Regions from separate parts of the Cytobacillus oceanisediminis genome, predicted to be linked through region 2. Evidence: a T-box and tRNA genes for the amino acid it is inferred to sense, from the RefSeq annotation. Region 2 holds a T-box; the other holds one or more tRNA genes.
The links. The T-box of region 2 lies ahead of glyQ (glycine--tRNA ligase subunit alpha). A T-box ahead of a tRNA ligase gene usually reads a tRNA of that ligase, here a tRNA-Gly.

Region 1: it has a tRNA-Gly gene. The T-box ahead of glyQ (glycine--tRNA ligase subunit alpha) is inferred to sense a tRNA for this amino acid. The anticodon was not compared.

The regions. Positions count from the first base shown of each region.
Region 1 is NZ_CP065511.1:1,401,444-1,416,217, reverse strand. It holds gene IRB79_RS07385 (PrkA family serine protein kinase) at 1-1,456, opposite strand, end outside; gene nfsA (oxygen-insensitive NADPH nitroreductase) at 1,873-2,622, opposite strand; gene trmL (tRNA (uridine(34)/cytosine(34)/5-carboxymethylaminomethyluridine(34)-2'-O)-methyltransferase TrmL) at 2,720-3,193, opposite strand; gene IRB79_RS07370 (amidase domain-containing protein) at 3,256-4,134, opposite strand; gene queG (tRNA epoxyqueuosine(34) reductase QueG) at 4,276-5,409, opposite strand; gene IRB79_RS07360 (B3/B4 domain-containing protein) at 5,518-6,186, shown strand; tRNA gene IRB79_RS07355 (tRNA-Gly) at 6,311-6,384, opposite strand; gene IRB79_RS07350 (sugar phosphate isomerase/epimerase family protein) at 6,577-7,545, opposite strand; gene IRB79_RS07345 (Gfo/Idh/MocA family protein) at 7,564-8,601, opposite strand; gene IRB79_RS07340 (Gfo/Idh/MocA family protein) at 8,611-9,639, opposite strand; gene IRB79_RS07335 (ThuA domain-containing protein) at 9,641-10,381, opposite strand; gene IRB79_RS07330 (response regulator transcription factor) at 10,398-11,126, opposite strand; gene IRB79_RS07325 (sensor histidine kinase) at 11,128-12,909, opposite strand; gene IRB79_RS07320 (ABC transporter substrate-binding protein) at 13,057-14,343, opposite strand; gene IRB79_RS07315 (carbohydrate ABC transporter permease) at 14,413-14,774, opposite strand, start outside.
Region 2 is NZ_CP065511.1:4,361,020-4,375,793, forward strand. It holds gene cccA (cytochrome c550) at 1-318, opposite strand, end outside; gene IRB79_RS21930 (acyl-CoA dehydrogenase) at 515-1,654, opposite strand; gene rpoD (RNA polymerase sigma factor RpoD) at 2,357-3,481, opposite strand; gene dnaG (DNA primase) at 3,595-5,412, opposite strand; gene IRB79_RS21945 (YaiI/YqxD family protein) at 5,452-5,889, opposite strand; gene IRB79_RS21950 (pyruvate, water dikinase regulatory protein) at 6,255-7,073, opposite strand; gene IRB79_RS21955 (transcriptional regulator CcpN) at 7,102-7,737, opposite strand; gene glyS (glycine--tRNA ligase subunit beta) at 7,993-10,065, opposite strand; gene glyQ (glycine--tRNA ligase subunit alpha) at 10,058-10,948, opposite strand; T-box leader at 11,064-11,249, opposite strand; gene recO (DNA repair protein RecO) at 11,335-12,087, opposite strand; gene IRB79_RS21975 (YqzL family protein) at 12,118-12,261, opposite strand; gene era (GTPase Era) at 12,422-13,342, opposite strand; gene IRB79_RS21985 (cytidine deaminase) at 13,335-13,778, opposite strand; gene IRB79_RS21990 (diacylglycerol kinase family protein) at 14,160-14,552, opposite strand; gene ybeY (rRNA maturation RNase YbeY) at 14,530-14,774, opposite strand, start outside.

The sequences.
Region 1 (14,774 bases), 2.4 Mb from region 2:
CTTCATAAGAGTAAACAAATGCCTTTTGAACTTCTTTCTTCGCAATATCATCATACTCCTTGCGGGCCAGAGAAATAAAGTTCAGGTATCTTTCTTTCAGTTCTGGAGTAATGGATGGATGCTGATCCAAACCTTCTTTAAGCGACCGCAATACATCCAGCGCATTGATGCTTGTGATATTTTTGCGGATGATTGTAGAAGAGATCCTGTTGATGACATAGCGCGGGTCAATACCGCTCATGCCTTCATCTGCATGCTCTTTTTTCAATTCTTCCACATCAGCTCTGTTATAGCCTTCAACGCTCTCTCCATCATACAAACGCATTTTCTTAACTAAATCAATATCGCCTTTTTTCGGATCTTTCATGCGGGTTAGAATCGTAAACATCGCTGCAACCCTCAAAGTATGCGGTGCAATATGCACGTTGGAAACATCGCTTTCACGAATCATTTTATCGTAAATCTTCTCTTCCTCTGAAACCTTTAAATTATATGGGATTGGCATAACAATTATCCTGGAATGCAAAGCTTCATTCTTTTTATTGGAAATGAATGAACGATACTCTGTTTCATTCGTGTGAGCGACAATTAGCTCATCTGCCGAAATCAGAGCGAAGCGTCCAGCTTTAAAGTTGCCTTCCTGAGTCAGTGACAATAAATGCCATAAAAACTTCTCGTCGCACTTCAGCATTTCCTGGAATTCCATCATACCGCGGTTTGCTTTATTTAGTTCTCCATCGAAACGATAGGCACGAGGATCTGACTCCGAACCATATTCAGCAATGGTTGAAAAGTCAATGCTTCCAGTCAGATCGGCAATATCCTGTGATTTTGGATCTGAAGGGCTGAAAGTTCCAATACCTACCCTTCGATCTTCCGAGAAAATGATCCTTTCAATCAAAACATCCTCAATGCGGCCGCCATATTCCTGCTCAAGACGCATGCTATTCAGTGGCGATAAATTTCCTTCAATTCTAATTCCATATTCGTCATAGAAATCCTTTCGGAGATGGTGCGGGATTAAATGAAGCGGATCTTCATGCATCGGGCAACCCTTAATAGCATAGACCGCTCCCCTATCAGAATGAGAATATTGTTCCAAACCTCTTTTTAGCATCGTCACTAATGTTGATTTACCGCCGCTGACCGGTCCCATTAATAAAAGGATCCTTTTGCGGACATCAAGGCGTTTGGCTGCCGGATGGAAATACTCTTCCACTAACCTTTCCAAAGCTTCTTCTAATCCAAAGAGCTGATTGCTGAAAAACTGATATCTTTTTTGCCCCTTCACTTCTTCCACACCGGCATCTTTAATCATGCTATATACCCGTGAATGTGCTGACTGGGCAACCCATGGCTTCTCTTTAATAATTTCTAAATACTCTCCAAAAGTCCCTTCCCATTTAAGCTTTTCCTCTTCGTGTCTGTACATCTCAATTTTTTTTAGAATATCCATAAGGACCTCCCCCTGTCGCATTATCAGAGACGATTAATATACTCTATGCGCCCCGGCAATCGAACATGCGTAAACTATTGAGAGTTTGGTTTGTACTTTTTACGGGGATTAATTATAAGGAACACTTTGCTGCGCGATCTAACTGTAAAAAAAACTCCATACTTTTCATTCACAGTTATTCATTTTTGGGCTATAATAAGCTTATATTTACATGCTTGCCTATCGATATACCGCTAAAGGAGGATTACATATACATGGGTACAATTATTATTATCGGTGTAATGGTTGCTTTCCTTGCTGCTATTTTCACTGCTGGTTATGATGACAAGCCAGGCGTAAGCAAAAAATAAGCTGCTGATCAATTCAGCAGCTTTTTTCTTATTTGAAGCACAGACTCTTGGTGTCCCAATATACCCCTACCTTAAATCCATCTTTTTCTTCTGTACAAAATCCTTCATATACATTCGTGTCTGCTTTTCGAGCATGCCGGCGATTTGACCAGTCCACGTGTCATTCCGCTTTCCGCCCGTACGCTCATTATAGTACTCGGAAATGATGTTATTATACACTTCCAGCTCTTCGCGGTAGGCAGTTTCATCCTGATTATATTCATTTTCATGGTATATGTGCTGAAGAGGCAGCCTCGGCTTTTTATCGTTCTTTTTGGAAGGGTAGCCAACAGCCAGTCCAAACAAAGGAATCACGCGATTCGGGGTTTTTAAAAGCTCAGCTACCCCTTCAAGATTGTTTCTTATTCCGCCAATATAGCAGATTCCCAATCCCAGCGATTCAGCAGCAACTGCAGCATTCTGGGCAGCCAATGCTGCATCAATGACAGCCACCATAAATTTCTCTGTGCTTTCAATGGAAGGAATTACATTGATGTTTTCCATTTGTCCCATGACTTCATGACGATGCAAATCAGCACAAAACACGAAAAAATGTCCATTTTCTGCTACATAATTCTGATTGCCTGCAAATTCAGCAAGTTTCGCTTTCTTCACTTTATCGGTAAGACCGATTATTGAATACGCTTGAACAAAACTTGAGGTGGACGCGGCTTGAGCAGAAAGTACAATCGTTTCTATCTGCTCGCGGGAAAGAGGCTTGTCCTCAAAGTGGCGCACGGAGCGATGGTCCATCAGCAAATTGGTAACTTCATTCATCACATCTCATCCTTTCCATATGTACTTTTTCATTTTACCCAGAAAGGAAAGTTTTCTCCAAAGGAAAAGGCCCGAAAAATATCAGGCCTTCTGTTTCCTATTTTAAATGCAAGTAATCCTGCTGCCGAAGTGCTTCATAAACAAGAATGGCTGCACTGTTGGATAAATTAAGCGAACGGACTTTATCGTTCATTGGAATCCTTAATGCGCGCTCTATGTTGCTTTCAATAATATCCTTCGGAAGGCCCGTCGTTTCTTTGCCGAATATAAAATAATAATCCTTCCCGACATTGCTGTAATCGAAAGCGGAATGCGGCTTGGCGCCATACTTCGTTAAGTAGAAATATTCACCGCCTTCACTGCTATTAAAGAAATCGTCCAATGATTCATGATAAACAATATTAACAAATTGCCAATAATCCAAGCCTGCACGCTTCAGCATTTTATCTTCCGTCGAGAAGCCAAGCGGCCGGACCAGATGCAATGTCGTATCAGTAGCCGCGCAAGTACGTGCTATATTACCAGTGTTGGCCGGAATTTCCGGCTGATATAATACTACATGCAATCCCACTTTTTTCACCTCTAAATTAAATCTGCATGTGTTATTATATCACTTTGAAATCACCATACAAATTACTGGTCATCGGCTATAGTCAAAAATTTATATTTAATATTGGGTGTATAGGCTGTTGAATCTTCATAAGCCCAATAGCGCATTCGGCTGTTATAAGTATGGGCATTGACCAGGGGCATACCGGAGGCATCTTTTCCCGTCACGATTGTTGTATGGTCAAATCGCCCGTCTCCCTGAAAATCATAGCAAATAACATCTCCAATTAAGAGCTGATCCGGACTGGAGACTTCCTCCGCTCTTAACCCCGAATTCGAACTCGGCAGATACCACCGCAATGAATTCGCTACTGTCCAGCTGTAGCTCCAATTCCCGCTTCTCATCCACCATCCTTTTCCGCGGTTAGGAAACCCTCTCATCGGTCCGCCGCCTACATGAAGACACTGGGAAATATAATTCGTGCAATCCACTTCAAATTTTTTATAAGCCGGATTATAGCTGTTCCACCATTTTTCTGCATACTGCACTGCCTTCATGCGGTCATACTCATACTCAAGCCTTTTTTCCTCTCCATATTCACGGTCTGGAGAGGCTTCATCTTTTTGAATTTCTTTAAAAGGGTTTTTCTCCCGATCCTCGACAAACACTCCTTTATAAAAGTCGGCTGTGCGCTCTTCAATTTCTTCTTCCATATAGAATACACCTTTTTGCTTAATTAAATATTTAAAATGAACTTTGTATTCAACCTGCTTCACATCATCCTTCTCCCTGCCGACCGTGATCACTTTTCCGGTTGCCTGGGCCTTAACAATCTCACCGGACCGGCCGGAAAGAGATTCTTTCTTCTTTTCAATCTTAGGGCAGGTATGAATTGAACTTCTTGAATGGGAAACGCACTGCTGCACTCTTTTTATTAACAGCTCCTGAAGCTGGTCCCTCACGCATCTCACTCCTCTCCTATTCAATACATATGAGAGGAAGCAGAGGACTTTGCTTAATTTTTCGTGCAAAATAACAGTAAATCAGCCGGGCCTACTAGTTTCTCTATGTGTCCATAAAAAAAGAGGGAGATTACTCCCTCATCATTGTTCAATAAAACTTAAACCTTTTTCAATCTCAGCAATGACCTCTCCGTCTTTTTCCTGCTGCAAAGCCTGTTCCAGGGCAGCCAGTGATTCCTCACCGCCAATTTTCCCGAGTGCCCATGCAGCCGTTCCACGGATCACCGGCCGAGGATCTTCTGTCATGACTTTAATCAGATCTTCTACAGCTGTTTCGTCTTTGTAGTGAGCCAAGGCGATAATGGCATTTCGCTGGATCGGTTTCTTCCCTCTCCAGGAGCCTGAAACCGGGCCATACTTTTCTTTAAATTCACGGTTGCTGATAAATAGAAGCGGCCTTAAAAGAGGCTTTGCCACTTCAGGATCCGGCTCCATTTCTTCGTGCAGATGAAAATCCTTGCCTTTATTTTCAGGGCATACGGTTTGACAGGTATCGCATCCATAAAGTCTGTTCCCAAGTTTTTCTCTAAACGGCTCTGCAAGAAAGCCTTTTGTCTGCGTCAGAAACGCTATGCATTTCTGTGCATCAAGCTGACCTCCCTGTATTAAAGCTCCAGTAGGACAGACGTCAACACATTTATTACAGCTTCCGCATCCGTCTTCCATTGGTTTATCCGGCTCAAAAGGCAGATTCGTTATCATTTCTCCGAGATAGACATACGATCCGAATTCCGGTGTGATGATGGAACAGTTTTTTCCGCTCCAGCCAATTCCGGCACGCTGTGCTACGGCCCGATCCACCAGCTCACCTGTATCCACCATGGATTTGCATATCGCCTCAGGAATTCTTGATTGAATGAATTCTTCAAGCTTCTGAAGACGTTCCCTCAGGATATGATGATAGTCTTTCCCCCATGAAGCGCGGCAGAAAATTCCTCTTCTTTCACCTCTTTTGCTGACAACTCTGACCTTCATTTTTGAAGGATAAGCAACAGCAATTGAGATAATGGACCTGGGCATGTCCATTAGCAGGCTGGGACTCACCCTCTTCTCAATATCAGGCTCTTCAAATCCTGATTGATATTGAAGTTCCTGCTGGCGAATCAGTCTATTTTTCATCTCATCAAAAGTGCTGGCTGCTGTAAAACCGATTTTATCTATGCCAATTGTTTTGCTGTATTCAATCACTTCCTGCTGAAAAAGGGCAAAATTCATTGTGTAACCTCCTTTCATGGAAAATTATATTTATATGAAAGTATTTAATTTATTGAATCACCGCTTATTATGATAAACTATTTTAAAGTAATTTTGGAGGTGGAAAGCTTGGAAATTATGATTGATCCCGAGTTGTGCAGGTTATTTCCCCAATTTAAAATTGGATTCATTACATATAAAAATATCGAAGTCGGGCAATCTCCTCAAATGGTAAAGGGCAGACTCCAATTATTTCAGGAATCTATTTATTTTGACTTAGAGGACAAGAGTGTTACAGAATTTGAAGGGATCAGAGAATGGAGACAGATTTTCAAAACAGCAGGCAAGGATCCAAATCGCTACCGCCACTCTGCAGAAGCACTATACAGAAGAATTAAAAAACAAAATTATCTGCAGCCGGTCAACAGCTCCATAGATATTAACAACTTCTTTTCCCTGGAATATCAAATACCGATTGGCGTGTATGACGCCGATAAGCTTTCAGGCAATCTGACTATCAGGTTAGGCAAAGAAGGCGAAGAATATAACGGTTTAAACGGAAGACCCAATTCGCTTGCCAATTTAATTATTAGTGAAGATGCGGCAGGGCCATTTGGCAGTCCGTTTGTCGACTCTGAAAGGACAGCGGTGACGGAACAGACTAAAAATGCCGTTCAAATCATATATCTGCGCCCTTCTCTGGAAATGGAAAAGGCTGAAAAAATGGTTGAGTCATTAATGAACATGTACACTCAAGTTCATGGAGGAGAAGGAAACTTTAAGGTAATTGAATGTTAAATAAGTTTATAAAAAATCGAGTGGAATCTGCGGATGCCGCCCGATTTTTTTGCTTAATAGCCAAAGAAAATGAAAAAACGCAATACCTCGTTCTTTTTGAACGAAACACTGCGTTGGCTATGTATGGAGCGGGTGAAGGGAATCGAACCCTCATCATCAGCTTGGAAGGCTGAGGTTTTACCACTAAACTACACCCGCATTTGTGACTATATACTCAATCATTAAAGAAATTATGACTAAATCCTATGTCGATTTTTATCAACAGCAAAATAAACATTGTGTCGAATCAACTATTTAATAATACTAAATTCAGCCAGAATGGTCAACCTTTTTTGAGAAATTTGTCGAAAATACAGGAAAGGATTTAACATCCTCCCCTGCTAAATATGTTTACACCCACCACATTTCTGAAGGCTGCTCTTCGATTAAGATCGATTTAAGATTCCTTACTGCCCTTGTAAATCCTTCTTCTATAGACATAAGCGGATCTTCGTGCTCAATGCTGACAACGTAATCATACCCAAATGTACGCAAAGCGCTCATCATATCCGACCATTCCTGCAGGCTGTGTCCGCAACCTACTGACCTGAAGGTCCACGCCCTGGTCTGGACATTGCCATACGGCTGCATATCCGTTAAACCATACATATTAACATTTTCCTGGTCAATATAGGTATCTTTTGCATGAAAATGATGAATGGCATTTTCTTTTCCCAGAATCTTTATTGCTGCTACAGGGTCGATTCCCTGCCACCATAAATGGCTTGGGTCTAAATTGGCTCCAATGGCGTCAGAGGTTTCTTCCCTTAATTTTAGAAGTGTATAAGGAGTGTGCACAAGGAATCCGCCGTGAAGTTCAAGACCAATTTTCACATTATGGTCTTTTGCAAATTGTCCGGCTTTCTTCCAGTAAGGAATGAGTTTCTCCTCCCATTGCCATTTCAGCACTTCTCCATATTCATTCGGCCATGGCGCAACCGGCCAATTCGGATGCTTGGCCCCTTCCCCATCACCTGCAGTGCCGGAGAAACAGTTAACAACCGGAACATTCATTAAGCTGGCTAACTTAATCGTGTCATATAAAACGCGGTCCGATACCTCTGCAAATGCTATATCAGGTGAAATCGGATTGCCATGGCAGCTGAATGCGCTGATTTCAAGCCCTCTTGATAAAACCTTGTCCAGGTAATCATCCCGGAGTTCTTTACTTTCTAAAAGCTCGTGCAGGCAGCAGTGAGCGTTTCCGGGATATGCTCCCGTTCCGATTTCAACAGCCTTAAGCCCTGCAGCTTTCACATGATCAAGCATTTCTTCAAAATTTTTCTCAGCAAATAAAACGGTAAATACGCCGAGCTTCATCAAATCCCCTCCTGGCTTCTAAATTATTTCTCTTCTGCCCATTTCACTGCTTTTATAAATCGCATCAATAATTCTGGTTGTCTGCAGTGCTTCTTCCGCTTTAACTATAAATTCTTCCCTCCCCAAACAGCTCTCAATAAAGTTCCGTGCCTGACCTAAAGCATAGTCATCCTCCCCTGGCAGCCACTCTGAACGTGTATTAATCAGCATTCCATGTTTGGATTGATTCAAACTGAATGGGAATAAATCAATTCCTCCATCCTGTCCTGAAAGGCTGAGGCTTTCATCATCCCGTTCGATATTGGCCGACCATGAGGTTTCAAAAAGCAGGGATGCGCCATTCGCAAATTTTATGTAAGCTGTGACATGATCATCGACATTAAAGGATTGATGGTCAAAACTGCCCCATAGATTCACCTGCTCAGGCATTCTGCTCAATATATTGTAAGCAGTACCGGAAACCTCGGCTTCCTCCGGGTTTCCCAGAAGCCAAAGCGAGAGGTCAAGCAAGTGGCACCCGTAATCAATCAAACTTCCTCCGCCCTGAAGTTCCTTATTGGTGAAAACACCCCAGCTCGGCACCTTTCTTCTTCTCATCGCTCTTGCCCTGGCTGCAAATGGAAGGCCAATTTCACCTTCTGCAATGAGTTTTTTGGCAGCCTGAGCCTCTTTCATAAACCGGTAGTGATAAGCTATGGCCAAAACCTTTCCCGATCTGTCTCTGGCATCAATCATTTTCATGCATTCTTCTGCTCTCATGGCCATTGGCTTCTCACACAACACATGCAGCCCAGCCTCCATTGCAGCAACTGTAATCTCAGCGTGAAACTTATTCGGTGTACAAATAACCACGGCATCTGTTACACTGAATACTTCTTTATAATCTGTAAAAACGCTGCTAATTCCAAACTTCTTTGCAGCCAACTGTGCAGTATCCTCATTCACATCGCAAATAGCTGTTACAGAAGCACGATCCGATAATTTTAATAAAACGGGAATATGCCTGGACTGGGCGATTCCGCCAGCACCGATAATTCCTATCCGAAGTTTCTTCATTGATGCACCTCAATTAATTCTGACAATCTGCTTTGTTTCGCTTGACTCCAGCGCAGCAAGTATCACTTGGAGCGACTTCATTCCCTCAGAACCAGGAATCGCAGGCTCCTGTTCATTTAAGATACTTTCAACAAAATGGTCAATGACTTCTGAATTCTTTTGTCCTCCTTCTTCATTTGTCTGGATCCCGCCGAGTTCGTACTTTACTGTTTCACCGTTTACATACTGAACAACGAGAGAATGCACCGGATCATCCTCTAATCTCAAAATTGCCTTTTCTCCATAAATAATGGTGGAATTGTCTTCTTTTGAGACATAGGACCAGCTTGCAGCCAATGTTCCGATCACACCGCTTTCCGTTTTCAAAACGCATACCGCTGTATCATCGACATCAGCACCAATCTTGGCACTTGTCTCTACAAATGCTCCTACCTCAGCAAACTCTTCTCCCAGCAGATAACGCAGCAAGTCGGTCTTATGGACACCAAGGTCGCCCATGGCGCCAATAAAAGCCTGATCTTTTTTGAAGAACCAGCTTTCTTTGCCATCTGCACTCCATCCCTCTGGCCCACCGTGGCCAAAAGCCGTCCGGAAACTAAAGATTTTTCCCGCTTCACCTTTTGCAATCAATTCCTTTGCTTTTTTATGAGATGGAACAAAGCGCTGATTATGAGCAATCATTAACTTCTTTCCATTTTTAAGGGCTGCTTCAATCATGTCCTCTGCCTCTACCTTAGAGGTTGCCATTGGCTTTTCACATAAAACATGCTTGCCTGAGTTTAATGCTGCAACTGAAATGGGGGCATGCAGATTGTTCGGGGTACAGACACTCACAGCATCTATATCCGGATTAGCCAATAATTCTCTATAATCGGTGTACACCTTCGCCCCATACAAGCCGGCAAACACATTTGCACGCTCTTCATTAATATCACATACCGCTGCAATGACAGCCCCGCTGCTTGCATGATATTCAGGCATATGCCGATGCTTAGCTATACTTCCGCATCCAATAATCCCAATTTTGAGTTGTTTCATCTTAATTTTCCACTCCTTCTTGACTCACTCTGATTCTCTCCAACGGCTTTGCATTTCCATAGACCGGTACGGGAAGATCAGCTGGCTTTGCCCACTTAACAGCATTTTTAATAACCTGCTGAACATCCTTATGATAATAAGTTGGATACGTTTCATGTCCTGGGCGAAAATAAAAGATTTTCCCTTTTCCGCGCCTGTATGTACAGCCGCTCCGGAAAACTTCCCCGCCTTCAAACCAGCTCACCATTACAAGTTCATCCGGTGCAGGGATATCAAAATGTTCCCCATACATTTCTTCTTTTTCAAGTTCAATATATTCTCCTATTCCTTCTGCAATGGGATGGCTCGGATCTACAATCCAAATCCGTTCCTTTTCATCAGCTTCTCTCCACTTTAAATCACAGGATGTTCCCATCAATACTTTAAAGATCTTAGAGAAATGGCCGGAATGCAGGACAATCAGCCCCATTCCCTCCAGCACTCTTTGTTTTACTTTTTCAACGATTGCATCCTCAACTTCCCCATGCGCGAGATGTCCCCACCAGACCAAAACGTCTGTTTCCTGTAAAACAGCATCACTAAGTCCATGATGGGGCTCATCCAATGTAGCTGTCTTTACTTTATAATCTTCTTCATTTAAAAAATCTGCAATGGCACCGTGAATACCATCCGGATAGACAGTCCTTACCTTTGCATCCTTTTGTTCATGACGATTCTCATTCCAGACAAGCACGTTGATCATGATTTTCCTCCTTCTGTTAATTCATACTTCGATATTCATTAGGGGAAATCCCCTCTGTCTTTTTAAAGACTTTGCTAAAATACTTTTCATCCTGATAGCCGACCTGGAAAGCAATTTCATAGATTTTCAGTTTAGGGTTCTGCAGAAGCTCTTTTGCCTTGTTCATACGGACATTTGTTATAAAATCCGTTATGGTAGCCTGATATTCCTGTTTAAACTTTCTGGAAATGTACTCCCTGCTTAAATAAAATCTGTCTGCAATTTCCTGCAGGTTAATATCCTTGTTATAGCTTTCCAGCAAAAACTGTTCTATTTGCTGAATCACATTCATCTCCCCGTCATGCTCCTGCTGGCATTCCACTGGAGGACTTTGCTGTTTCCATTCATTTATGGCTTTCTCCAGGGTTTCATTCAATATTTCAGGATCAATAGGCTTCAAGATATAATCAAAGCTTTTATAACAGATGGCATTCCTCATATAGTCAAAATCATCATATCCGCTGACGACAATCGTCTTGCTGGATAGATCCGAAGAATGAATCCATTTTAAAAGGCTTATGCCATCTTTCTTTGGCATGCTCATATCAGTGAATATGATTTCCGGGCGATGCTCTTTAATCAGCTTTATGGCCTCATTTCCATCTACCGCCTCTATGATTGTGTCAATTCCAAAGCGGCTCCAATCCGCCAGAAGCATCAAGCCTTCCCTCACATGTTTTTCATCATCCACAATAATTGCTTTCATCTTATCCACCTTCCATCCTTTTTGGAAGTTTAATAGAAACAAGCAGCCCGCCTCGTTCAAGATTCTTAAGCTGCAGGTATGCCCGATTGCCATAATAGAGTTTTAACCGGGTGTAAACATTCTTCAGTCCGATATTCGTTAACTCACCCTTTTGCCCTATCCGATCATTCATCAAATGCAATCGTATTTCCTCCAGCCTGCTCTCAGAGACGCCTGTGCCATTATCCTCGATCAGAATATCCAGATAAAATTCATCCTGTCTGCAGGTTATACTAACCTCTCCAGTTTTTTCCCGCGCATCAAAGCCATGCTTAAAGTAATTTTCCACTATGGGCTGTAAGATCATTTTCGGCACCGGAAACCCAAAAGCTTCTTCATCAAGCTGAAAACGGAATTGAAGCTGATCACCAAACCGCTCTTTTTGCAGCAGGAGGTAGGCCTTGGTATGTTCAATCTCTCTTTGAAGAGGAACCATATCCTCCTCCATATTCATGCTGTAACGCATGATTTTAGAAAGGCGGGTAACTGACGAATAAATCTGCGGACCTTGATTTTTTAAGGCCGCTGTTCCAATCGATTGCAATGCGTTGTATAAAAAATGCGGATTGACCTGGGACTGCAGAACCTTTAGCTGATTAGTCTTGTTTTCAAGCTGAAGCTTATACTCCCGATTAATCAAATCATTAATTTTATCTATCATTTGTTTAAATCGATCACCGAGATAACCAATCTCATCATTGCCAAAAGATTGAAAACGGACATTAAGGTTTCCCTTTTCAACCTGGTCAATATATTTCAGCAGGATTCTGATTGGTGAAGTGATTCTAACAGATATAAATAGAGTGGCGAGAATAACCAGGATGAGTCCGATTACGCCAAACATGATATTTATTTTCGCTACGCTGAATGCACTTTCATATAAAGTGGTATATGGGACACGTTTAACAAGATACCAGCCGCCAGAATTTTGCGATAATTGATCGTATATCATAACGCCGTTGAATGAACCTTCTTTCCATTCAACCGTGCCATTTTCTTTATTTGTACTGATCACCCAATTGATCCAATCAGGCGTTTTAGTATCTTCATCAGTTGAATGGTAAATCAAATCACCTTCAGGAGATATTATATAGAATTCTTCATTATCCCCCGAATAAAGATTACGGCTGATATTGGTTATTTGATCTGGTGAGAACTCCAGTGAGATATATGCCAATACATCATCTGATGGAATATTGATTAAAGATCTGTGGAGCGTTATTACATTTTTAGGCTTTTTGTCCTCAGGCTCCTTTATCCTATGAATAGGCTCAAGATACATATTGCTTGGACTTTCTTTTGCTTTTACGTAAAATTCCTGATTGGCATTTGTCAGCTTCTTTGAAAAAATAACTGTAGAGCGCCTGGAAGCTGTTATAAGCCGATCTTCCTTTGCAACAGCAATGTTGACTCTTTTGATATTTTCTTCTGCATACAGTATGGTAGAAATCACATTTCTTACAGCCTCTACTGCCTGATAATTATTTTCCTTTTGGGGATCTTTTAAAAAGTTTATTAAACCTGGATTATTGTAAAGGGATAGTGTTAATCCGTCCAGCTCATTTATGTAACCCTCCAGGTTCACTTTTCCTTGATATAATAGATTGCTATTTTCCTTAATGGCCTGGTCTTTCAATGATTCCGCTGTATGATAATATGTGATGATTATAGACGCCCCAAATGGAACGATCGTGGCTACCATCAATAGAACAATCAGTTTATTCCTAATGCTCTTTTTGAACATTTACATCCCCCGCTGCTTTGTCTTTTACAATAGTATAAAGCGAACTTCCCTTTTTGGGGATGCCTTTTTGCTATGGGGTTTTGCATATTATAAAAATATAAAACAGAAAGCATATCTTCCGCAGACATGCTTCCTGTTTAACCAAATTTATTTCAAATTATCCCAGGATGCCTGGAAGCGTTCAACGACCGTATCATAGTCAATCTTTCCTGCAGCGTATTCCTGGATTGTTGCAGCAAACTCTTTATTTGCACCATCTGGCCATCTGAACCATGTCCAAGGAACGGTTTTCTCTTCTTTAGAATACTCAAGAATATGCTGGCCAAGTGGCCCTAAACCAGTTGGCTCGATATTGTCGAAGGCAGGAATGAACGCAAACTCCTCTGTGATATAACGCTTTCCTGTTTCAGAAGAAACCATCCAGTCAAGGAATAATTTTGCTTCTTCCAGATTCTCTGAATTTTTATTAAGAACCCAGTTGTTCGGAACGCCTACCGGTAAGCGGTCTGCTTCTGCTTCATCATCAGTCAGCGGAATCGGAAGGAACCCCATATTAATTTCAGGGTTGATTTCAAGAATCATGTTTTCTGTCCAGTTCCCCTGCTGAAGCATAGCCGTTTTGCCGGAAGCAAATAGCGTCACTTGCGTATTGTAATCTGTTGTTAATGGATTTTCATTTCCGAAGTTAATTTCAGTATCAAGCACTTCTTTGAATTCTTTAAATTTATCATTGCCAGTAATCTTTTCAGATCCGCTGTATAGACCCTCAATAAATGCCACCGGATCTTCCTGCTGTGCAAATGGAATATTTAATAAATGCTGGCCAATGACCCACCACTCTCCGTAACCGGCAGAGAAAGGGGTAATACCTTTATCTTTTAGTTTTTCAGCAGCATCCTTCAGTTCAGAAATCGTATTAGGAGGTTCAGTAATGCCCGCTTCTTCAAATAAATCCTTATTATAAATGAAACCGTATCCTTCAAGGTTTACAGGCATTCCATAAAGTTTGCCGTCTGTATCGGTCATTGGAACTTTTCCAATTGGAAGCACATGCTCTGCCCAAGGCTCATTTGAAAGATCTGCAAGATGCTCTTTCCAAAGCTCCAATTCCTTAAATCCGCCATTGTTAAAAATGTCAGGCTGTTCGCCGGATGCAAACTTTGCTTTTAATGCGGCACCATAATCTGCACCGCCGCCGACTGATTCAAGCTTTACTTTAATATTCGGATGCTCCTTTTCGAATTCACCGATCATTTCCTGAAGCTGATCGGCAATCTCCACTTTAAACTGGAACATATTCAATGTTACCACTTCATCCTCATTCTTTGAATCATCCTTAGGCTTTTCATCCCCTGAAGAGCTCGAAGAAGAACAGCCCGCCATAATGCCCGCCATCAGAACCAATGACAGCAGTAATAGAGCAAAGCGTTTCATATTGTTTCCCCCCTGAATAATTTTTTATATAAACTTTAACAGACCATTTGGCTGGAAAAGTCTCTATAACTATTTAATGGAACCTTGTGCAATGCCTTTAATAATATGTCTCTGCAGAAACAGGAAGAAAATAACCACCGGGGTAATGCCCATCACAAGGGCGGCCAGTCCCATGTCCCACTGCTTTGTATATTGTGCAAAGAATGAGCTTGTGGCCAAAGGAATCGTCCTAAGCTCTGCATCCTGAAGCACAAGAAGCGGCAGGAGATAATCATTCCAGATCCATAATGTATTTAAAATAACAACCGTGACAGTGATTGGCTTTAGAAGCGGAAAAACAATTCTCCAAAAGACCCCAAACTGGCTGCACCCATCAATTCGGGCCGATTCTTCTATCTCTATTGGAACTGTTTTAATAAATCCGTGATACA
Region 2 (14,774 bases):
AGGCACTAATCCTGGAGGCATTGAGCCTTTACCGTTTACTACGATATCCGCGATTTCATCCTGTGATAAACGATCGCCTACACCTGTTAGAGCAGGACCGACTCCACCTTGATACTGGTCACCGTGACATCCGATACAGCTCTTCTGGTAAATTTCTTCAGGGGTTGCAGCTGCAGTTTCTTCAGTTTCAGCACCGCCGCCTTCCTGTTCTTTTGCAAGCTCTTCCATATCGCCAAGACCTTTAAAAGAAACAAGGAACATTGCTACCACACCAAAAACCATAATTAACACAAATGGAATGATTGGATTGCGATTCATGATTTAACCTCCCTTATGTAAGCACATTCAGTTTAAGTAAGTATACAAACAATCTCTATTTTACTTTAAAAAAGTCAGAAGGAAAAGCCCTATTGTAAACTTTGTCAAATCTTGTTCATAAAATGGACAAAAACTCCATCCTGAGGGTGGAGTTTTTTGTTAATTATTTTAACCGCATGACCAATCAAAATCGGTATTAGCACCCAATAAGGCGTGCAATAACCATTCTTTGTACTTCTGAGGTACCTTCACCTATTTCCGTGAGCTTTCCGTCTCTCATGTAGCGTTCTACATGGTAATCTTTCATATAGCCGTATCCGCCATGGATTTGGACGGCCTGATCGGCGATTTCCATACAGATTTCAGAGGCATAGAGCTTGCACATGGAAGCTTCTTTTGCGAAAGGTCTTCCCTGGTCTTTCAGCCATGCTGCTTTGTAGACCATATTTCGTGCCAATTCAATTTTCATTGCCATATCAGCAAGTTTAAATTGGATAGCCTGGAAGTTTGAGAGAGAACGGCCAAACTGCTGGCGCTCCTTTGCATATTGAAGTGCCTTTTCGTAGGCAGCCTGCGCTATCCCTAGAGCCATGGCTCCAATTCCAATGCGCCCTCCATCCAATGTAATTAAGAATTGCTTAAAGCCCTCTCCTTTTTCGCCGAGCAAGTGCTCAGTCGGAACGCGCACGTCTTCAAGGACCAGTTCAGTAGTATTTGAGGCGTTGAGTCCCATCTTTTCGTAATTATCGATCACTGTAAATCCTTCTGCATCCGTGGGTACAATAATCGCACTGATTTCTTTTTTGCCACCCGCTTCACCGGTGACAGCGGTCAATGCTAAATGCTTAGCATAGCTGGCATTTGTAATGAAGCATTTATTTCCATTAATAATGAATTCTCCATCTTTTTCGACAGCTGATGTTCTCGTACCGCCTGCATCAGATCCTGCATTAGGTTCTGTTAGCCCGAAAGCTCCAAAAGACTCACCTGTACAAATTGGCACCAGATATTTTTGCTTCTGCTCTTCGGTTCCGAATAAATAGAGCGGTGCTCCGCCAAGAGATATATGCGCCGAGTAAGTGATCCCGGTAGACGCACATGCTCTGCTCAACTCTTCTGTTACAATAGCGAAGCTTACAGTATCTGCCCCTGCCCCTCCATATTCTTCAGGGAAAGGAAGTCCCATCAAACCAAGGTCTGCCATTTTTTTGAAAACTTTCATCGGGAATTCTTTTGTACGGTCCCTTTCCAAAGCTCCCGGGGCCACTTCTTCCTGAGCAAATTCCCTTATTGTTTTAAGGATCATATTCTGTTCGGCAGTCAAATCAAAATTCATTTACATCCCCCTCAAACACAAATGTTGTATACGCTTTCATTACTATTATATAAGGGATGCGAGAGTTTTCTCAACATTTAAAAACTTTTTAAAATATTTTATTATACGAATATAGAAATAACTATTAAAAAGCATCCTAGTATCCCTGAAATCCATAAATATTTAAACTTAAATTTTAAACCCGCAAACAGCCAAAGAACACAATTGGTTACTAAGGCAACATAGAGTACTTTCTGGTTTTCGGGATATATCTCCGTTACAAGCCCAACAGATCCCATGAGTAAAATTAAAGCTGCTGAGATGATGGGAATATGCATCAATTTTGCTTTCCTGGAAAAATAAAAAACAAAGAAAATACACGCGAAAATAAAAAGAATCAAAATGGCGGTTTGCAAAATAATAGACAATTCAGTAAAATAAATTAATAAAGCAGAAATTGGAATAAGCAGCAAGAAAATAAGGTTGGCTAGATACAAAACCATTATATTTTTATGTTTTTTTATTTCCTTCGGCTGACTTCCTTCCGTATAAAGAGCCAGCAGGTAGTCACAATATCGATCAGGGAGCATTCGGCTTTTCTTCCAATACAGAAGTTCGTTAACAATGACCTTTTTTCTGTTTTCATCCAACCAAAGCACATCCAGTCAAAAAAAATAGTTTACTTCCATTTTAAGAAGTAAACTATCCACTGGCAATTATTTTTTATTCTAAGAAGTCTTTTAAACGTTTGCTTCTGCTGGGATGACGCAGCTTTCTTAAGGCTTTGGCTTCAATTTGACGAATACGCTCACGGGTAACGCCAAATACCTTGCCAACTTCTTCTAAAGTCCTGGTTCGGCCGTCGTCCAGTCCGAATCGAAGACGAAGAACATTTTCTTCACGGTCAGTAAGTGTGTCCAGAACATCTTCAAGCTGTTCTTTCAGAAGCTCATATGCCGCATGCTCTGATGGAGAAGTGGCATCCTGATCTTCAATAAAGTCACCTAAGTGAGAGTCATCCTCCTCACCAATAGGTGTTTCTAATGAAACAGGTTCCTGTGCAATCTTAAGAATTTCTCTTACTTTGTCTGGCGTTAAATCCATATCTTCAGCTATTTCTTCTGGTGTTGGTTCACGGCCAAGATCCTGAAGAAGCTGACGCTGGACACGAATCAATTTATTGATGGTTTCAACCATGTGGACAGGAATACGAATGGTCCTGGCCTGGTCAGCAATTGCTCTTGTGATGGCCTGGCGTATCCACCATGTTGCATACGTACTGAACTTAAAGCCTTTGCGGTAGTCAAATTTTTCAACCGCTTTTATCAGTCCCATATTTCCTTCCTGAATAAGGTCAAGGAACAGCATTCCGCGTCCCACATACCTTTTGGCAATACTTACAACCAATCGGAGGTTAGCTTCTGCCAGGCGTCTTTTTGCTTCTTCGTCGCCTTCCTCAATTCGATTGGCAAGTGCGATCTCTTCCTCTGCAGAGAGTAAATCAACACGTCCAATTTCTTTTAAATACATACGGACAGGATCATTAATTTTCACACCCGGAGGGACACTTAAATCATTAAGGTCAAATTCCTCTTCATTTTTTGCAAGCTCCTGAACATTTGGATCGTCATTTTCATTATCTCCGACTAATTCAACACCCTGATCTCCGAGGAATTCATAGAATTCATCCATCTGGTGGGAATCGAGTTCAAATTGAGACAATCTCTCTGCTATATCATCATAGGCAAGGACACCTGTCTTTTTTCCTATTTCAACTAATTGATCTTTTACTTGTTCAAGGGTCAACTCTGTATCAACCTCTTTTGAACGGGCCGACTTTTCAGCCATATGTCCCCCTCCTTCCAAAAATCACACACATTCTTAACACATCTTGCAAATGGGACTACTTCCTTAGGAGACGCTTAATCCCAAAAAACATTTATTTAAGGCACACAGCCTTCTTATAGTGACTTACGCAATTGAAGGATCTCCATTGCGATTAAAGCCGCTTTAGCATAATCCTTTTGTCGTTCTGCTTCTTTTTCTTCATTTAGTTTTTCCTTTATTTTTAACATCTTTTGATAATTCAACACCTGTTTAAGATAATCTGATAATTCCTGTTCGCTTATTTCATCGTTTATGGACATCATTTCTATATCCACCACAATGCGCTTAAGCTTTTCATCTTTTATAAAATTTATAAATGCACTTGGATCAGGCGCATGGCCTTTTTCGTAGAAACCTAAAAGATAGGTAATAATTGCCTGGTGTTCATCGATGTTAAATGTGTTTCCCTGAAGCATATCCTGAACTTTAAATGCTATGTCACTATTCCTGAGCATGTGGGCGATTAGCCTTCTCTCCGCTGTATGGTAGGCGGGTTTAAGACTGTCAGCCCTTTTTGGTGTTTGCAGCCTTTTTTGAGGTTCGAAAGTACCTTTCCCCTTCTGGCTATTCCTTCGCTTCTCCGTATAATAGACCTGTTTTTGCTGCTCTTTCAAGGCTTCCAGAGAAAGGGAGAATTCATTCGCAAGCTGGCGCAGATAATGATCTCTTTCCACCGCTTTATCCAGCTGGCTGATTTCCTTTAATACCTCTTCGATATAAAGGAGACGATCTCCTTCATTTTGAAGCCTTTTGCCCCTGCGGAGATAAAGAAGCTTAAATGCCATAAAGGTTATGCTGGACTCGATTACATCATGACGAAATTTTTCTTCGCCGAATTCATTAATATAATCATCCGGATCATATCCGTCAGGCATGAGCGCCACTCTGATCTGGCAGCCTGCTTCCATTAGCAGGTTTGCTGCCCGGTATGCGGCTTCAATGCCCGCATTATCGGAATCATAACAGATCGTGATTGATTGAACATTTCTTCTTAAGGAAGCAACATGTTCTTCAGTTAAAGCAGTGCCCATCGTACCAACGCCATTGCCGACACCAGCACGATCAGCGGCGATTACATCTGCAAACCCTTCAAAAAGAACGGCCCTCTGCAATTTTTTAATCTGTGGTCTCGCCAAATGAAAATTATATAAAGTTTTGCTTTTATTGAAGATTGCAGTTTCAGGGCTATTTAAGTATTTGGGCTCATCGTCCCCAAGTGATCTTCCCGAAAAAGCAATCGTATTTCCGCTGCGGTCAAAAATCGGGAACATGATTCTATCTCTGAAGCGGTCAAAATAGTTCCCATCTTTCTCCCTTTTGATAATCAGTCCTGCTCTTTCCATAACATCTGCCGGGAATTTTCTTTTAGTCAGAAACTTGAAGACAAAATCCCAGGACTTCAATGAATAACCGATTTGAAATTTTTCGATCGATTCCATTGTAAAGCCTCTATTAAGCAAATATTCAAGTGCATGCTGACCATCTTTTGTGTTTACGAGCAGATGGTGATAAAATTTACGTAGAAGCTCATGAGCTTCCATCATCTGCTGTAAATCTACAGGCATTGATTTTGCTGATGCTGCAGATGCCGCATCAATTTCAAGCTTGACATTTCCTTTTTCAGCGAGTTTTAAGGCAGCTTCCTGAAAGGAATATCCTTCTAATTCCATTAAGAAAGAAAATGCATTACCTCCAGCTCCGCATCCAAAGCAATGATAGATTTGCTTTTCTGGAGATACAGAAAAGGAAGGAGTATTTTCGCCATGAAAAGGACAAAGCCCAAAGTAGTTGCGTCCTTGCTTGTTTAATTGAATATAGTCGCCAATGACATCAACAATATCTACAGCTTGCCGAATTTCATTTACTTTCTCCTCGGCGATCCGTTCTGCCATATGAACAACTCCATTACTTACTCAGGTATTCGATAAACGTTACTGAATTCCTTCAAGATTCGACAAAATCTTTGTCAATTGCTGCACAAACCTGGATCGGTCCTCTCGGCTGTATGGTTTTGGGCCTTTCCCATAAACTCCTCTTCTTCGCGCTTTCGCTGAAAGATGCCTCATTTCAAGCGCGGTCCGGATTTCATTTTCTTCAAATAAAATTCCCCTGGGGGAAAGGACGTAAACACCATTCAGCAAAAGAGTTGAAGCCAATCCAATATCTTGAGTTACCACTACATCTCCTGATTTCACATAATTCATTATGAATAAATCAGCAGCTTCCTTACTGCTGTCAACAAATTTCCAGACAGCCCCATTTAGGTCATTTTTCATATGGGCATAAGAAGCAACAAACACTGCGTCCATTGTAAAGGAATTGGCTATTTCGACAATTTCTTCTTTTACGGGACAGGAATCAGCATCCACTATAATGTTTGGTTTGCCTAATGTTCTAATAATTCTACATCACTCCGCATTATCCTTCTTTGCATGAATAACTTTTGCAAAGTGAGATATGTCGAATTTTTTCTTGGACGAAAGCTTGACATGCCACAATAAATAGTTTATTCCTTCGCAATGAACTCTAAACCTATTCGGGTACATTTTTATCACAATTTTTTATTATAGTACATTAATCTCTATTTTGCCATTATTTTATCTGGAATGAATATAATTTAATTTGCAGGATTTTTTGTTAAAATGCCCATCTTAGAATGGAGCATACTTACTTAAAGCTAATCAGCCTTCATGCCGAACATAAAAAAAGAAAAGGCACATAAAAAATTTATGTGCTAGCTTTTCGGAAAGCTTTTACGGTATTGATTTAAGATCATATTGGCTGTTTCTTCTACTGCCTTATTCGTGACATCTATAACCGGGCATTTAATTTTGGATACGATTTTCTCAAAGTAACCTATTTCTTCTTTGATTCTCTCTATATTAGCATAGCTGGCATTATCGCTTAAACCTAGCGATATTAGACGTTCTCTTCGGATAAAGTTTAATTTCTCAGGACTGATTTTCAGACCGAAGCACTTATCCGGCGGGACAAGAAACAGCTCTTCTGGAGGATCGACTTCAGGAACAAGGGGAACGTTAGCCACTTTAAGGCGCTTATGTGCAAGATATTGAGAAAGAGGTGTTTTTGATGTCCTTGAAACGCCTATTAACACTATATCCGCTTTTAATATTCCACGAGGGTCTCGGCCATCATCATATTTCACAGCGAACTCGATAGCCTCAATCTTTTTAAAATAATCCTCATCAAGCTTTCTGACCAGTCCAGGTTCGAAAAGCGGTGTAATGCCGCAGGCTCTTTGGATTTGATCCATTAATGGACCAACGATATCAAAAGCATATATCCCTTCTTCTGCAGACCGCTGGTTAATATACTTCCTCATATCCGGCTTAACCATTGTATAGGCTATCATCCCATTATCCAGCTTTGCCAGCGAAATGACTTCATCAATATGTACTTTTTCTTCAACATATGGAAAGCGCTTAATAAATATATCACTGCCATTAAACTGACTCGTGGCAGCTTTTGTTACAAGTTCGGCCGTTTCTCCCACTGAGTCCGAAACGACGTAGATGATCGGCAATTTTTCCATTCTTCAACACCATCTCCTTCTTACTTTGCTACTTTTCTCCGGCCAGGGCCAAGAATGCTTTTGTCAGGTTTGTTTTGGTTATCCTGCCGTTTACTTCGAACCCTTTCTCCGTCTTTTTTACAACAGGAAGGGCATCGATTTGCTTTTCAATCAGCTTTTTAGCAACTTCTATGAGCAAATCATCTTTTTCACACATCGTAATATTAGGCATTCTTGTCATAATGATATTAACAGGGATGGAATTAAGCTCCTGCTTGCCAATACTTGCCCGAAGCAAATCCTTCCTTGACAAAACCCCTACAAGCAGCGAACTCTGGTCCACTACAAATAGCGTGCCGACATCTTCCAGAAACATAGTCACAATTGCATCATATACCGATACATTCTCATTAACAACTACAGGAATGGATTGATAATCTCTTACATAAAGCTTCTGAAGGTTTTCTGTCAACAGCTGTGCCCCGGTTTTCCCTGTATAAAAATAGCCTACACGCGGACGGGCATCCAAATAGCCTGCCATCGTTAATATAGCCAGATCCGGCCTTAGTGTTGCCCTGGTTAAGTTAAGCTGTTCCGCTATACTTTCACCAGTGATAGGTCCGTTTTCCTTTACGATTTCTATGATCTTTTCCTGCCTTTTATTTAATTCGATTTTCCTCACCACCTAATCTGAAAAAGGTATGCTAATGGCATTCATTTCCCACTATAATAAGGTTATACTTTTATATAATTATTATATACTATTTGTCATAAATGAAAAGATGTGTTTCATATATAGTTTTCTTTACTTCACCTAATATGTGCAAAATATGAAAGAGCCCGTCAGCAATATAACAGGCTCTTTCCTGACAGCCAAAGCAGCTGTCTTCCCTCTTAAAATTTAATCCTATTCCAGCATAAAACGCAAAATTTAAGCTCGTTATTTAACAATAATTTCGTTCATATTTGCAAATTCCTTAATCACATCAGCCAAGTTTGCCATCTGATGCAGCCTATTGCTGCGAATTTCCTGATTTTCATCCATAACCATAGTATGCTCGAAGTATTGATCAATTTCAGGTTTCATGCTTATTAGCAAGTTAAAGGCAGCTGCTTCTGTAACCTCTTTTCTTAATTCCTCGTTCACAGATAAATATTTGTTGAACAGAGCTTTTTCGTATTCGTTATCAAATAAGCTGCTATCTATGTCCCCTTTATTCTCTGCCTTAGAAGCAATGTTGATAACTCGGCTAAGGGCTTCAATGCTTTCCTTGAAACCTTCAGCATCCTTATGGGATTCCAATACTTCAGCTCTTTTTACAAGTGAAGGCACGGAACCGATTTCACTGCCTAAAACAGCTTCAATTAAGTCATAGCGCACTGCCTTCTCCTGGAGCATATATTTGATTCTTAATTTAAAGAAAGAAACCAGTTCCTGCATCAATTCACCTTTTGATTTCTTTCCAATCTTCGAATTAAGAACAGTCTCAGAAGATAATGCAATCAATTCTTCGAGTTTTAGATCCCAATTTTTTGCCAGTAAAGTCTGGATAACACCCGTTGCCTGTCTTCTTAAAGCATATGGATCCTGGGAGCCGCTTGGAATAATCCCTATTGCAAAGGAAGACACAATTGTGTCCAGCTTTTCAGCAATAGACAGTACTGCACCAGCATCACTTGCAGGCGTCTGGTCCTCTGCATTGCGCGGCATATAATGTTCATTGATTGCACGCGCCACAGATTCCTTTTCACCTTTTTGCAGGGCGTATTTTTCACCCATAAAGCCTTGCAGCTCTGGAAATTCATAAACCATATGCGAAACAAGGTCGAACTTGCTGATTTCAGCAGCCCGGTCTGTCACGGCCTTTGCTTCATCACTGAAATGAAGATTCTCACTCAGTTTAGCTGCAAGCTGGCGAACACGGTCCACCTTTTCAGCAAGAGTTCCAATTTCTTCATGGTAAACAATGTTTTTAAGTTTTTCCAGTGATACCGCGATTTCCGTTTTTTGGTCTTCCCTGTAGAAGAAAGCTGCATCAGAAAGTCTTGCCCGTAATACTTTCTCATTTCCTTTAGCCACTTTCTCCAAATGTTCATGTGATCCATTTCGGACAGTAACAAAGTAAGGAAGCAGCCTGCCCTCTTTGGACTTTACCGGAAAATAGCGCTGGTGCTCCTTCATGGAGGTAATTAAAACCTCTTCCGGAAGCTCAAGGTATTCCTCTTCAAACTGGCCATATAATGCTGTCGGGTACTCAACCAGATTGTTTACTTCTTCCAATAAATCTTCATCGACAGGGATCACCCAGTCATTCTCTTCTTCAATTTTTTCCAATTGTGATAGAATAGCACTTTTTCTTTCCTGAGGGTTAGTTATCACATATTGCGCCAGCAGAAACTTTTCATAATCAGAAGGATTGTTAATTTCAATCTCTTCGCCCAGAAAGCGGTGGCCCCTTGTAAGGTTAGAAGTCTGAACATTTGTGATTGCAAAAGGAATGACTTCATTTCCGAATAATGCCATAAGCCATTTGATCGGCCTGATAAAACGCAGTTCCTGGTTTGCCCAGCGCATATTCTTCGGGAATGATAATGAGGTAACAATCTGCTGGAGTTCCGGCAGCAGGGCTGCTGTTTCTTTCCCTTTAATAAATTTGCTGACATGGGCATATTCAACCCCATTAATTTCTTTAAAGAATATATCTTCAATAGAAGCTCCCTGGCCCCGGCTAAATCCAACCGCAGCTTTAGACCATTCTCCATCCTCGGTTAAGGCGATTTTTTTTGCAGGTCCTTTCGCTTCCTCATTTATGTCCTCCTGGGCGGTATCTACTCCCGTTACAAGAACAGCCAAACGGCGTGGAGAAGAGAAAGCGCTGATCTCGTCAAAAGATATTTTCTTATCCAAAAGCCATGATTTCACTTTATCTGAAAGCTGATTCATTGAATTAGTGACAAATCTGGCAGGCATTTCTTCGAGTCCAATTTCCAGCAGAAGATCTTTCTTATTCATGAGATCCTTCCTCCTTATCCTTTAAAATTGGGAAGCCAAGTTTTTCTCTCTCTTCATAAAAAGTTTTGGCTACTTTTCTGGCCAGATTTCGGCATCGTGCGATATAGCCTGTTCTTTCTGTTACAGAAATCGCTCCCCTTGCATCAAGCAGATTAAAGGTATGGGAGCATTTTAATACATAGTCATATGCTGGGTGTACAAGTCCTTCATCCATTTGCCTATGTGCTTCTTTTTCATAAATATTGAACAAATTGAAGAGCATTTCCTGATCAGACGTTTCAAATGTGTATTTCGAATGCTCGAACTCAGGCTGCAAGAAAATATCTCTAACCGTAAACCCGTCAGTCCATTCGAGGTCAAAGACATTTTCCTTGTCCTGAATGTAGGATGCGAGCCTTTCAATTCCGTATGTAATCTCAACAGAAACAGGCTTACATTCCAATCCGCCTACCTGCTGGAAATATGTGAACTGCGTTATTTCCATACCATCAAGCCAAACTTCCCATCCTAAGCCTGCACAGCCCAGAGAAGGATTTTCCCAGTTATCTTCTACAAACCGGATATCATGTTCAAGCGGATCAATGCCCAATGCTTTTAATGAATCAAGATACAGCTCCTGAATATTATCAGGCGAGGGCTTCATGATCACCTGAAATTGATGATGCTGATAAAGCCGGTTTGGATTCTCTCCATAACGCCCATCGGCCGGACGGCGTGAAGGCTCTACATAAGCCACATTCCAAGGCTCTGGTCCAATCGCCCTTAAAAATGTATACGGGCTCATTGTACCGGCCCCTTTTTCAGTGTCATAAGCCTGCATCAAGATACAACCCTGTTCAGACCAATGTTTTTGAAGTGTTAATATCATGTTTTGAATATTCATAGGACACCTCTTTCTTATTTGTTATAAAGTAAAGCTTTATGAACTTAGAGCTGTCTACCTAAAGCGCTTCCGCCTTTCTGTGAACATAAAAAACTCCCGTCTCTATGCCCAATGGCATAGGGACGAGAGTTTACCCGCGGTTCCACCCTATTTGCTGCGATTTTGACCGCAGCCTCTTTTGTTGTCGATAGACAATATTGCTCTGGAACGCCCTTCCTTAACCATCCATGCCCGGCTCCCACTATCCCGGGTTCGCTTAAATTAGAAAATGTTAAGTACTCTTTTCCTTCATAGCAATTATATTTTATTAATTTGAATCATAGCGGAATGGATTTAAATTGTCAATAATAACAAAAGCCGAAGCGCTTCGCTTATAAAGAAACTCATTACATTAAATCATTAAACTTAGCCATTTGATTCAAAAACTTCTTTGTCTTCAAGTTTAAGCCTGAATACTCTTCATAATAGGCAGAAATAATCTTCTTCAATTCAGCTTTGGTTTCCGGTTTGACAGAGATATTGCCGAGCCGGGACAAGTCAAAAAAGTAAAATAGGCGAAGCAGCTTAATTGTCGCCTGCGACACTTTATAATGATAAGGATCCTTACCAAGACAGCGGTGACAAATCAGGCCGTTTTCCCGGATAGAAAATGCAAAATGTCCGTCAGTGCTTCCGCAGACAGAACATTGATCAAGTACTGGATATAAACCCAGAGCATTCAGCATTTTCATTTCATAAATGTTTGTGAGAATTTCCGGGTCATATCCTTCGTTTATTAAATTTAGCGTTTGATACAGCAATTCGAATAAGAATGGATTAGGCTTCTTATCCTCGATGCTTTTATCAGTCAAATCGACAATATAGCTTGCATATGCCGTCAGAAAAATATCTTCTTTAATGGACCGCATGGATGAAATCATGTCCCCCTGCTGCAGGGTACCCAAACCGCTTCCACGCTGAACTAAAAAATTCCCGTATGTAAAAAGCTGGGTGACAGCAGCAAGTCTGCTGTTCGGCTTTTTCGCACCTCGTGCCATCACACCAACTTTTCCCCATTCACGGGTATATAAAGTAACAATCTTATTTGTTTCACTATAGTTAGTTGTCCTGATGACGATGCCTTCACATTTATCAAGCAACCGTGACACCATCCCTGTCTTTCGACAAACCTATGAGATGGGAAAATCAGCTTCTGCTAGCTCTTCATCATTGCTGCCGGGTATATCCTGAGTTTCCTTTTCTAGCTCCTTGAAGAGAAGATATGTGTCAATATTTCCTGTCTGGGAAAACACTCTCCAGGTAAAATCCATCATCGAAAACCCCACCTTTCAGTTATTCAACTAGCAATTTCTTTTATCCCAATACATTTATCTATATCATAGCCTGTCTTTGTAAAATCATGAGACGAAAATATTGTCAATCACCTGTATGCATATAAACCAGAAATGAATAATACCTTAATTAGGGCCGGGTTTAGTACTCATCATCACGGAAGCCAAAGTCACGGAGCTGTGACATTTTATTCCGCCAGTCTTTTTGGACTTTGACCCAAAGCTCCAGAAAAACCTTTGATCCAAGAAGATTCTCAATATCAACCCTTGCTCTTTTTCCGATTTCCTTGAGCATTTTGCCTTGCTTTCCAATCACAATGCCCTTTTGGGAGTCACGTTCCACAATGATAGTAGCCATGACATGAACGACATCCTTATCTTCGCGGCGCTCCATTTTATCAATGGTTACAGCAAGCGAGTGCGGTATTTCTTCTCTTGTTAAATGCAGCGCTTTTTCCCTGATCAGTTCGGAAACGATAAATCTCTCTGGGTGGTCCGTTACTTGATCAGCCGGATAAAACTGCGGCCCTTCCGGAATATATTCTTTAATCTGTCCTAACAGCGTCTCTACATTGTTGCCTTCTAAAGCAGATATGGGGATAATTTCGCTGAACTCGTACTTTTCCTTGTAAGACTCAATAATTTTAAGAAGTTCATCTGGATGTACCTGGTCAATCTTATTGATTACAAGGAAAATCGGTGTACGGACTGACTGAAATTTCTCAAGTATGAATTCTTCACCGCGTCCAAAGCCTTCCTGGGCATTTACCATAAACAGGATGACATCCACTTCTTTAAGTGTATTTTGGGCAACTTTCATCATAAAGTCTCCCAGTTTATGCTTTGGCTTATGAATTCCTGGTGTATCAATAAAAATATATTGTGCGTCATTGGTTGTCAGGACACCCTGAACTTTATTGCGCGTTGTTTGCGGTTTATCACTCATAATCGCAATCTTCTGCCCAATTACGCGATTTAAGAACGTTGACTTTCCTACGTTCGGTCTGCCGATTATAGAAATAAACCCTGATTTGTGTCCTTTTGGTGTAGTAGTGTTATTCATGTAAATCCTCCGGTGAAAATGCTCCTGGCAGTAATTCTTCAACTGTTAATTCCTTAATATCCCCTTTTAAATTGGTTAAAACCACTTTCATTTCAGGCGGACATAATTCGGCTATTACCTGTCTGCACGCACCGCATGGGGGAACAGGACGGTCTGTGTCAGCAACTACAGCTATGGCTGAAAAACTTTTTACGCCATCAGAATACGCTTTAAAAAGTGCAGTCCTCTCAGCGCAATTACACATGCTGTACGCAGCATTTTCGATGTTGCAGCCATGAAAGACCTGCCCGTCACTGCTTAATAGTGCTGCTCCTACTTTGAATTTTGAATATGGCACATATGCTCTATCTCTTGCAATCTTTGCTTCTTTTATTAGTTGATCGCTGTTCACAAATATTTCTTCCTTTCCTGTAAAGCGAGTTGCTCCCCACGCCATTAAAAACCAAGATTTGGACCTGTAATGGGCCTTGTGAGATTGAGCAGAGGCGCTCAATAGCTTCTTCTGTAAGAAGCAGCCGCTTCTCTTTTATTTTACAACATTTTACTGTGATTTTCATCGTTTGTAGCAAAATCGTAATAAAAAAATTGAATTTTCTAAAAATACACAGGCTGATTAAATTTTGAACCAAGCCATAGTTCTGAACGAGATTCCACAGCATCTCCCCAGCGAGCAATATTAACTGCTGTTCTGTCATTTTAGCGGATTCAGTGAGCGTTTTCAAACACATGGTTAATAAATTTCTGCAGAATATTGTCAGGCTTTGCTGTTTATATAAAAAAGCCAAAAAGGAAAGCTGCCCATCCGGACAGCTTCACATTACTGCAAAAATATGAGAATTTTAGGAAGAAATATAACTCCGCCTATAATTACACTTATAATTGCATACACCAGTACTGCTCCAGCAGCAATATCCTTCGCTTGCTTTGCAAGGGGATGATAATCTTCTGTTGCCAGATCCACAACTCTTTCAATGGCTGTGTTCAGCAGTTCGAGTGAGAGCATGCCCCCGATGGCCAGGAGAATGATCATCCATTCAAGGCTGGAAATGCCAAAGAATACCCCAAAAATAATAACAGCTATCGACACCGCAAAATGTATCTGCAGATTCCTTTCATTCAATATTGCCGTTCTAATGCCGGAAAAAGCAAACGAAAAGGATTTGAGGACACTGTGTTTTCGGACCTTTCTATCTTGTGAGCCCGAATTCATCTAATATATCCTTTTGGCGGGAAAACATTTTTTTCTCATCTTCTGGATTTTCATGATCATAGCCAAGAAGATGAAGGAAGCCATGGACCGCCAAAAAGCCGAGCTCCCTTATAAAAGAGTGTCCATACTCCTCCGCCTGCTCCTTCGCCTTCGCAACGGAGATAATGATATCCCCCAGGACTCTGGGCATATCGGCACCAATCAGTTCGATTTCACCTTCAC